DNA from 3 places in the Psychrobacillus sp. 05T411 genome. Region 3 is predicted to be linked to each of the others. Evidence: riboswitches for the same ligand, from Rfam matches in the RefSeq annotation. Region 3 holds a riboswitch; each other region holds the start of a gene.
The links. Region 3 has a riboswitch for lysine ahead of AC1DFT_RS18920 (transporter substrate-binding domain-containing protein). Riboswitches for the same ligand answer to the same signal wherever they lie in the genome.
Positions count from the first base shown of each region.

Region 1: another riboswitch for lysine. It lies ahead of AC1DFT_RS07195 (aspartate kinase); the one in region 3 lies ahead of AC1DFT_RS18920 (transporter substrate-binding domain-containing protein).
Region 2: another riboswitch for lysine. It lies ahead of AC1DFT_RS01590 (Na+/H+ antiporter NhaC family protein); the one in region 3 lies ahead of AC1DFT_RS18920 (transporter substrate-binding domain-containing protein).

Region 1 covers NZ_JBFTLO010000007.1:68,013-71,301, forward strand. Annotated here, with positions in the region: gene uvrC (excinuclease ABC subunit UvrC) at 1-1,469, shown strand, start outside; lysine riboswitch at 1,527-1,706, shown strand; gene AC1DFT_RS07195 (aspartate kinase) at 1,799-3,019, shown strand.
Region 2 covers NZ_JBFTLO010000002.1:7,778-11,066, reverse strand. Annotated here, with positions in the region: gene AC1DFT_RS01600 (bifunctional metallophosphatase/5'-nucleotidase) at 1-889, shown strand, start outside; gene yunB (sporulation protein YunB) at 929-1,705, shown strand; lysine riboswitch at 1,753-1,937, shown strand; gene AC1DFT_RS01590 (Na+/H+ antiporter NhaC family protein) at 2,027-3,289, shown strand, end outside.
Region 3 covers NZ_JBFTLO010000038.1:15,569-18,857, forward strand. Annotated here, with positions in the region: gene AC1DFT_RS18915 (amino acid ABC transporter permease) at 1-585, opposite strand, end outside; gene AC1DFT_RS18920 (transporter substrate-binding domain-containing protein) at 829-1,668, opposite strand; lysine riboswitch at 1,796-1,980, opposite strand; gene AC1DFT_RS18925 (purine-cytosine permease family protein) at 2,260-3,289, shown strand, end outside.

The DNA of each region.
Region 1 (3,289 bases), on a different contig from region 3:
AAATAACAGCGGAAAAAAATCCGAAATTAATCATTACAAGACAAGTGAAAAAAGACAAAGGAAAATATTTTGGTCCTTATCCAAATGCACATGCTGCAAATGAAACCAAAAAACTATTAGATCGTATATACCCACTAAGAAAGTGTGCGAAATTACCCGACCGTGTTTGCTTATATTATCACTTAGGGCAATGCCTAGCTCCTTGCGTAAAGGAAATAGAGGATTCCACTTATAAAAAGATGACGGATGAAATTACGAGCTTTTTAAACGGCGGCTATACACATGTAAAAAAAGAACTAATGGAAAAGATGAATGAAGCAGCAGAAAATCTAGAATTTGAACGGGCAAAAGAATATAGAGATCAAATTTCCAATATTGAAATGGTCATGGAAAAACAAAAAATTACAACAAACGATTTTACCAGTCAGGATATTTTTGGTTATACCGTGGATAAAGGCTGGATGTGTGTCCAAGTATTTTTTATCCGACAAGGAAAACTAATCGAAAGGGATGTTTCTCTTTTTCCTCTTTATCGTGATCCGGAAGAAGAGTTTTTAACATTTCTAGGTCAGTTTTATGCAAAACCGGAACATATTAAACCTAAAGAAGTGTACGTACCTAATAATACGGACATCCACTTAGCTTCTGAATTGTTAGAAATGAAAGTGACCATTCCTCAAAAAGGATTGAAAAAAAACTTAGTTAAGCTTGCCGAGAAAAATGCTGTGCTTGCTTTAAGTGAGAAGTTTCATTTGATCGAACGACAAGAAGAGCGGACGATAGGGGCAGTGGAGGAATTAGGTGATTTAATAGGGATTGCAACTCCAAATCGAATGGAGGCTTTTGATAATTCCCATATTCATGGTACCGACGCCGTTTCAGCGATGGTTGTATTTGTGGATGGAAAAGCATATAAAAAGGATTATCGAAAATACAAGACGAAAACCGCTGCAAAACACGATGATTACGGTGCAATGCGAGAAGTCATTCGCAGAAGATACACACGAGTATTAAAAGAAAGTTTACCTTTGCCCGATTTAATTATCATTGATGGAGGAAAAGGACAAATAGAAGCGGCTCGAGAAATTTTGGAAGACGAGTTAGGATTAGAAATACCGATTGCTGGTCTTGCAAAAGATGGGAAGCATCAAACATCTCAACTTTTATACGGAAATCCAATTGATATTATTCCGATGAAGCGAACAAGCGAAGCATTTTATTTATTGCAACGTATTCAAGATGAAGTGCATCGATTCGCTATTACATTCCATCGTCAACAAAGAGGAAAACATACGATTGCTTCTTCCTTGGATGGAATCGAAGGAATTGGCCCTAAACGGAAAAAAACCTTATTAAAACATTTCGGATCTATCAAGAAAATGCAAATCGCGACAAAGGAAGAATTTATAGAAGCCGGGCTTTCTAGTAAACTTGCTGAAACGATGGTGGAGCATTTTCAGAAAAAGTGATTGTCTTCTGAATATTCTTGTGGTATGGTTGATACAATTTAATATTCACTATTTCAAAGTGAAGATAGAGGTGCGAACTGACAAGAGTACTTAGCGACAGGGTGAAAAGATCCGATTATCGCTAATGGAAAGGGTCATTCGCCGAAACGTAGAATAGCTTTTCCTATTCTAGGTTGGTTCTGCATTGAATAAATGTAGAATTGTCAGAATTCAGTATTCTGGAGGGCTATCTCACATGGACATTAATTGACCGTGTATGAGACAATGCTTTTCACAATATGTGAAAAGCATTTTTTTATCCTGACAGATAAACAAGGGAGCAGATATGCATGAGTAAAATTGTGATGAAGTTTGGCGGTACTTCTGTAGCGACTACAGAAAAAATCGCAAGTGTAGCAAAAAGAATAAGTAAAGAAAAAGAAAAGGGACATGATATTGTAGTTGTTGTATCAGCAATGGGAAAGTCTACAGATGAACTGGTGAATTTAGCAAATGAAATAACAGAAAGTCCATCCAAACGCGAAATGGACATGCTCCTTTCAACCGGAGAACAAGTGACGATGGCATTACTAGCTATTCAGTTAAATGCACTTGGATTAAATGCAGTTTCACTCACGGGTTGGCAAGCAGGTTTAATAACAAATAATGTACATAAAAATGCAAGAGTGGAAAGAATGGATGGCTCTAAAATAAATAACTTATTAAATGAAGATAAAATCGTCATTGTCGCTGGCTTTCAAGGGGTTTCCGAAGATAATGAAATCACTACTCTTGGAAGAGGTGGGTCAGATACGACCGCAGTAGCAATTGCAGTAGCTATTGAAGCGGAAATTTGTGATATTTATACAGATGTAGAGGGAGTATTTACATCTGATCCAAGATACGTTACGAATGCCCGAAAACTAGAACAGTTGGAATATGACGAAATGCTTGAGCTAGCTAATCTAGGTGCTGGAATACTACATCCTCGAGCAGTAGAATTTGCAAAAAATTATAAAATTCCACTCAGAGTGCGGTCAAGCTATGAAGAAAGTGAAGGAACAATTTTAAAGGAGGAAGTAGATGTGGAAAATAATTTAGTAGTTCGTGGGGTAGCGTTTGAATCAGATATTGTGCGTCTAACGATTGAATATGATGTCCCGTTTAATGGATCATTGGCATCGATTTTTACGACACTAGCAGAAAATCATATTAATGTAGATATTATTGTGCAATCTATTGTAGATGGCGTAAGACCTGCCGTTTCGTTCTCTATTAAAAAGGAATCGTTAGCGGAAGCTATTACAGTGTTAGAAACGCATAAAAAAACACTCGGTTTTACATTTGCTGACTTCGAGGTAGGGTTAGCGAAAGTTTCTATCGTTGGTTCAGGTATGGTTTCCAATCCGGGGGTTGCCGCGCAAATGTTTGATCGATTAAGTAAAGAGAATATTCCGGTAAAAATGGTAAGTACATCGGAAATAAAAGTTTCAGTTGTTATTCCTCAAGCTGACATGATTCCAGCCGCCAATGCGCTGCATGATGAATTCGACTTGGCTATAAAGCAATAACTGAACAAAAATACCAATCTCAAGGGACGTAACTTTGTTACGTCCCTTGTTTGTATTGCGCGGAATAGGGACAATGCGTCTTGCGCAAACGCAATAAATCCAATAAATGGCTAAGGGCGACTAATCCAGCATTGAAAGCAACCAGTTCTATTCGTAAAGCAACTAAATCAACGCGAAAGCAACCAGATCTATACGAGAGCACCCAAATCGCCAATGAAAGCAACCGTTTCATAAAATAGCAAGTTTACTCGGATTGAGACGGCGATGATT
Region 2 (3,289 bases), on a different contig from region 3:
AGAAGTTTGTAAGGTAATAGAAAAAGACGTCGATGTGCTTATTTGTTTATCTCATTTAGGGATGTCACAAGACGAAATCATGACGGAGAAGATACCAGAAATTGATCTAATTTTAGGTTCGCATACGCATCATTTCTTTGAGGAAGGTAAAGTGATTGGAAATACTTTACAAGGTGCTGCAGGTAAGTATGGTGCATACGTAGGTCAAGTAACAATCGATTACGATCATGAATCGAAAAGAATTTTATCGAAGCGAGCGATATTACATGCTATACATACACTAGCTAAACCAAAAGATGCAGATTTGCAACTGAAAAAATGGGAAGCAATTGGAAATGTGGAGCTTGCTGAAACTGTTTTTTACAATGATAGTATTTTGCAGAAAGAATGGTTTGGCCCTTCAAATATGTCTCAATTTTTCGGTAATGCATTGCTGGCATTTACGAAAGCGGATTGTGCCATGTTTCCTGCTGGTATATTTTTGACGGACTTACCAAAAGGGCGGATTACTGCAAGCGACTTGCACAGCTGTTTACCTCATCCCATTAATCCGTGTGTCGTCACGTTAACAGGTGCAGAATTGTTAGAAATTGTGGAGCAATCTAAAAATGAAAAATGGCCAGATTTGGAAGTTAAGGGACTTGGGTTTAGGGGCAAATACTTGGGAGCAATTCTTTTTGAGCAGCTCGTAGAGGATGAGCAAGGGGATATATTTATAGGTGGAGAAGCGCTCGAACTAAAAAAGGTGTATACACTTGCTACGCTAGATATGTTTACATTTGGTTATTTTTTCCCTTCGTTCAAATTTGCTACGAAGGAATATTTTATGCCGGAGTTAATAAGGGATGTAGTGAAGTGGTACGGCAATCAGTTATTAAGTCAAGCATAATATTCCCGCTTATTACATAGTAGTAATAAGGGGGATTTTTTGCTATTCTATCGAAAAAAAAAGCGTTTGCCTATTTTTACTGCTCAGCGGAAACTAGCTATTTTATTAGGGCTTTTCATCTTATCCGTCGCTGGTGTATTTTATTTTGTTAATAAACAGTTGACGCCAACGTATCTAGATTATGCGGAAGTCCAAACAGATAAAATCGCATCGATGGTGATTAGTAAGGCGATCACTTCAAGAACTGCCAACGTTTTAGATGTTAACGATATTATCGAGGAAGTACCTTCTACGAATGGTAGTACGAATATGGTGACGACAAAATTTAATACAGAAATCATTAATCGTGTTTTATCTGACACGAACAGTTTGGTGCAAGCACATTTAGAGCAAGCAGAAAAAGGGAATTTGTCGAGCTTGCCGTATTTGGATGATATCGAATACGATAAGCAAACGATGGAGGATCAAGGAGGAGTTGTGTTTTTTGTACCGATGGGGCAGGCAACGAATATTCCGCTGATCGGTAACTTGGGTCCTAAAATTCCGATTCGATTTCATGTGATCGGGAATGTGCAGTCGACAGTTGTACCGACTATAACGGAATTTGGCATTAATAATGCTTACGTAGAAGTAAGTATTCATATTAAAGTGAATGTCCAAATCATTGTTCCACTTGCTAGTAAATTAAGTGTGGTAGAACAAAACATTCCTGTTGCGATGGGATTGGTGCAAGGGCAAGTGCCTCATATTTATACTGGAGGAGATGGGTCTTCTGCTCCGTCCGTAGAGGTGCCGATTCCATTGCCTGAAAAATAAAAAATCCAGGATAAATAGAATAAACTGTTACAATAAAGAAAATGAATATAATAGGTAGAGGCTGCAGGGCTTAATAGTACTATACAGGAAGTTGACGCTTATGATCGTATGGGAAAGGAAGTTTTGCCGAAGCTAGATATGGTTCGTCAAACGATATTTAGTTGGGGTTATTTTGAAAAAGAATAATACTGTCATTTATAGGGGATAATATAAATGGGGAGCTACGAAGCGAAAACAACCATAATGCTTAAATTCAATAGTTAAAGCCAACCTATGTAAATGTATAGGTTGGCTTTTTATATTCTTGAGGAGGAATAGAAGTTGGAAAATACGATTTTTTCTTTATTGCCGCCATTATTAGCAATTATTATGGTGCTTGCAACAAAAAGAGTACTCTTATCATTAGGTGTAGGAATTATTTCGGCGGCCTTGCTTGTGGAAAGTTTTGCCCCGGTAAATTCCTTATTACTTTTATGGGAGTCATTTAAATCTTCTTTTTGGGATGAAGGGGTAAATGCTTATAATATTTATATATTACTCTTTATTTTATTACTCGGTGTTGTTACAGCGTTTGTGAGTTTATCTGGAGGAAGTACAGCATTTGCAGCATGGGCCATTAAAAAGATTCAAACTCGACGAGGCTCTAAATTATTAACTGCGTTTTTAGGAATGCTCATATTTGTAGATGATTATTTTAATGCATTAGCAGTTGGTCAGATTGCCAGACCTATTACGGATTCGCATCGTGTCTCACGGGCAAAGCTTGCTTATTTTATCGATTCTACTTCTGCGCCGATTTGTGTTGTGTCACCAGTTTCTAGTTGGGGAGCGTTTTTAATCAGTCAGCTTGGTGTTATTTTTGCAACGCATGCAGTAACAGCTTATACGCCACTGGAAGCATTTGTATTAATGGCCCCGATGAATTTTTATGTGATTGCGACCTTGGCTATTGTGTTTTTCATAGCTTGGACAGACTTTGATTTATTAGAAATGAAAAAACATGAGAAAAGAGCGCTAGAAACGGGAGAACTTTTCGATCCGGCCAAACCAAATCCAGGAAATCTGCAGGGAAATTTCCCGGAAAATAATTATGGAAAAGTCGTAGATTTAGTGTTGCCGATTGTTTCGTTAATAGTCGTGACTCTATTTGCAATGTTTTGGACTGGCTATAAAATTTCAGGTTATAATCTGAATTTATTTGTTATCTTTGAAAATACAGACGTTCCATTTTCACTGTTTGTTGGTGGTCTGACAGCGACGATTTTAGCCATTGCACTATATGTGCGACAATTTAAAACGAATCCAGAAGCAAGCATTAGCTACGTGTGGAAAGCATTCGTTACAGGAGTTCGTTCTATGCTTCCTGCTGTATTAATTTTAATTTTTGCATGGTCTTTATCTTACTTGATCAATGCCTTGGAAACGGGGGCATTTTTAGCTAAACTAGTTATGGACAATAATATTCCTGTGGGCGTCATTCCAGCCTTGCTATTTGTATTAACAGCATTTATGGCATTTGCGACTGGGTCGTCATGGGGATCATTCGGAATTTTATTGCCAATTGGAGCTAGTATTATTATGGCG
Region 3 (3,289 bases):
ACTGATTCCCGCAACTGTTTTTGTTTGGAAGTATAGTTCCGTTACTCCTATTACATTTAATACAGAAGTATCTTTAATATTAATGATAAATTGGTTACCTGTCGCAGGTAAAATATTGCGAACTACTTGTGGTAATACAACATGAAGCATCGTTTGTATATGATTCATACCAACCGCTTGTGCAGATTCAAATTGTCCTTTATCGATAGAAATAACTCCACCTCGAACAATCTCTGCCATATAAGCACCTGTATTAATCGATACGATAAAGATAGCTGCTGCAGTTCTGTCCATATCTACTCCAAACGCCATTGCAGAACCATAGAATATAACCATGGCTTGTACGATCATTGGCGTTCCACGGAAAAACTCTATATAAATCGATAGAATAATATTCACTATTTTTAATAAAACTCTTTTTACTTTTCTTTCAGGTGTCGGTATTGTGCGAATAACACCTGCTAATAAACCGATAATTGCACCAACAATAGTACCAATTATGGAGATTAAGAGTGTCATACCTGCCCCGCGAAGAAACAGTGGCCAATTATCAATTACCATTGATATAATCCACTCAATACTCATACTTTCACTCCTTTAATTAATCAATTACACCTCGGTGCAATTGCGTCCAGATTTTGAATTGCACTAGTGCAATTCAAAATCTGTGACATCCGCCGGAGGCTTAGGCCAACAGGATGTTGGTCACTCAGGCGTTGCCGCAGGAGGCGGCGAACTTAGCCAGAGTTCCGCTAATCAGCCATTATTATCTGCTGATTCAAGTTAAAAACCGACTGCAATAAGTAGCAGCCGGTTCGCTTGCCTTCATTATTCAGCAGCTGGTTGATTTTGAATTGCTTTGTCCATAATTTCTTGACGTTCTTCTTCCGAAATTTTCGCCAATATTTCATTTATCTGTTCTGTTAATTCGCTACCTTTTTTAAGACCTACCGCTACCGCTGTCTCTTCTTCATCTGCAACAAATCCATCGGTAAATTCAACCATTGCAAAGTTTTCATTTGCAGCGGAAGCACTAATTCCTTCCGGACGCTCCGATACATATCCGTCAATCACACCTGACTCCAAAGCTACACGCATTGCAGAGAAGTTATCAGAAGCTGGTTGTTTTTGAACACCTTCGATTTGATCGATTACACCATAGTGAGAAGTATTCAACTGACCAGTGATTTTCGCTCCACTAAAATCTTGAATAGATGTAGCATTTTCATATGGTCCACCTTTTTTAACGATCATAACAAAATTCGATGTGTAATAATTATCAGAGAAATCGATTGACTCTTTGCGTTCTGTTGTTGGTGACATACCAGCAACAATTGCATCTATTTTATCTGATTGTAATGATGGAACTAATCCATCCCACTCTGTTTTTACGACTACTAACTCTTTCCCTAAACCTTCTGCAATCTTTTTAGCGATTTCTACATCGTATCCACCAGCGTATTCTGCATTTCCGGAGATTTTTACTCCTCCGTTAGAATCATCTAATTGAGTCCAGTTAAACGGTGGGTAGCCAGCTTCCAAGCCAACTGTAAATGTATCAGTTTCTTGTGAAGACGATCCTGTTTTTTCTGTATTATCCGTCCCACATGCAGCTAAAAGTAACAATATTGAAACGAACATTGTGAACAATAATAATTTGTTTTTCATGTGTATTTCTCCCCTTTTATTTTCAGTCTATGTTTATAAACAATAAAAAAGGACAATCTATAAAAATAGACCTGAGACGAACTCAGGTCGCAATTTGTATAGTTGCCCTAAATCCTCTACTTTACCCAAATGAGATAGCACACCACGATAAACCGGTACATTTAAAGTGGACAGTCCTGCAATTATTCACTGCAGACCCAGCATGTAATATGGAGAAATATTTACAAACTTCGGCGACATTTCCTTCTCCCTAGCATCATTGCTTCTCAAACTCCACTAAGGACTAATAAATATCGCGCCTCTACCCCACTTATTTAAGTGAGGTTGTATTTAATTATTGTTCATAGTCTACAACAACATATACCATGTGTCAACCGGTCTCCCCTTAATATCAGTCATCCAAAATTTAACTTTGAGAAAAGTGTTTTAATACATGTGGATAGGAAATTTTTTACTAAAAACAACATCTCTTTGAGCACTGTATTTGATAAAACCTTGCTGTTTCTGGTATAATGTAGAACGGATGAATTGGTGAACGAATCTCTATACACAAAATGGAAGTTAAATTTTCATAAAAAGGGAGTTGATATTATGGGATCTGTCCAAGTCGCAGATCACAAAGTGTCAGAAGAAATGAAAGATGATTATTCACTAGACAGAGTGCCAAGAGATCAGAGAAAAATGGGTTGGTTTAGTATTACTAACATCACATTTGGTATCGCAACGGCAATTTTTTATTTTCAAATGGGAAGCGTTATGGCACTCCAATTCGGAGCCATTAATGCCATCATATCCTCCATATACGCGATAATCGTTGCTGGTATACTCGGAACATTCATTGCTTATCTTTCAGCAAAATCCGGTATGAACGTCAATCTATTGTCTAGAGGTGGAGGTTTTGGTTACATAGGTGCATCGTTAACCTCATTCATTTATGCAACAAACTTCATCATGTATTGTGCATTTGAAGGACTAATTCTAGTTTCCGCAATTCACACCTTCTTCCCCGCCCTACCAGAATGGGTGCTAATCATTTTCTTCGGATCAATAGTCATTCCATTAAATTGGTTTGGAATCAAACAGCTCGATAAATTACAAAAGTGGTCTCTGCCGATTTTCGGTATTTTTTTAGTTGCTGCCATTATTATGTCATTCTACAAACCTTCCGTTTATGAAGGAGCTTTTTGGACATATATGCCAGAAGGCGTTCAAATGGGTGGACAAGCTTTACTGCTTTGTATTGGTATGCATCATGGAATAATGGGTCTTACAGCTTTATTATCTTCGGACTACGCACGTTTTCTTAAGCCAAAAGATATCAAATTAGGCTCTTTCGCTATTGGGTTTATTCCCCAAATTTTCTGTTTTGGTGTAATGGGCGGACTTGGTATATGGTTCGGTGTTCGTTTAGGTGAACCAAATCCGGGAGTTTATATTGTTCTACTGTTAGGTATTGGCGGTGCATTATTCACGATGTTAACGCAACTACGAATAAACGTTACAAATATATATAGTAGTTCTTTATCACTTTCTAATTTCTTTGAGAATATTTTTAAATTTACACCAGGTAGACGCTTTTGGGTAGTCGTCTCAGGAATATGTGCGATTGTCTTAATGCTTG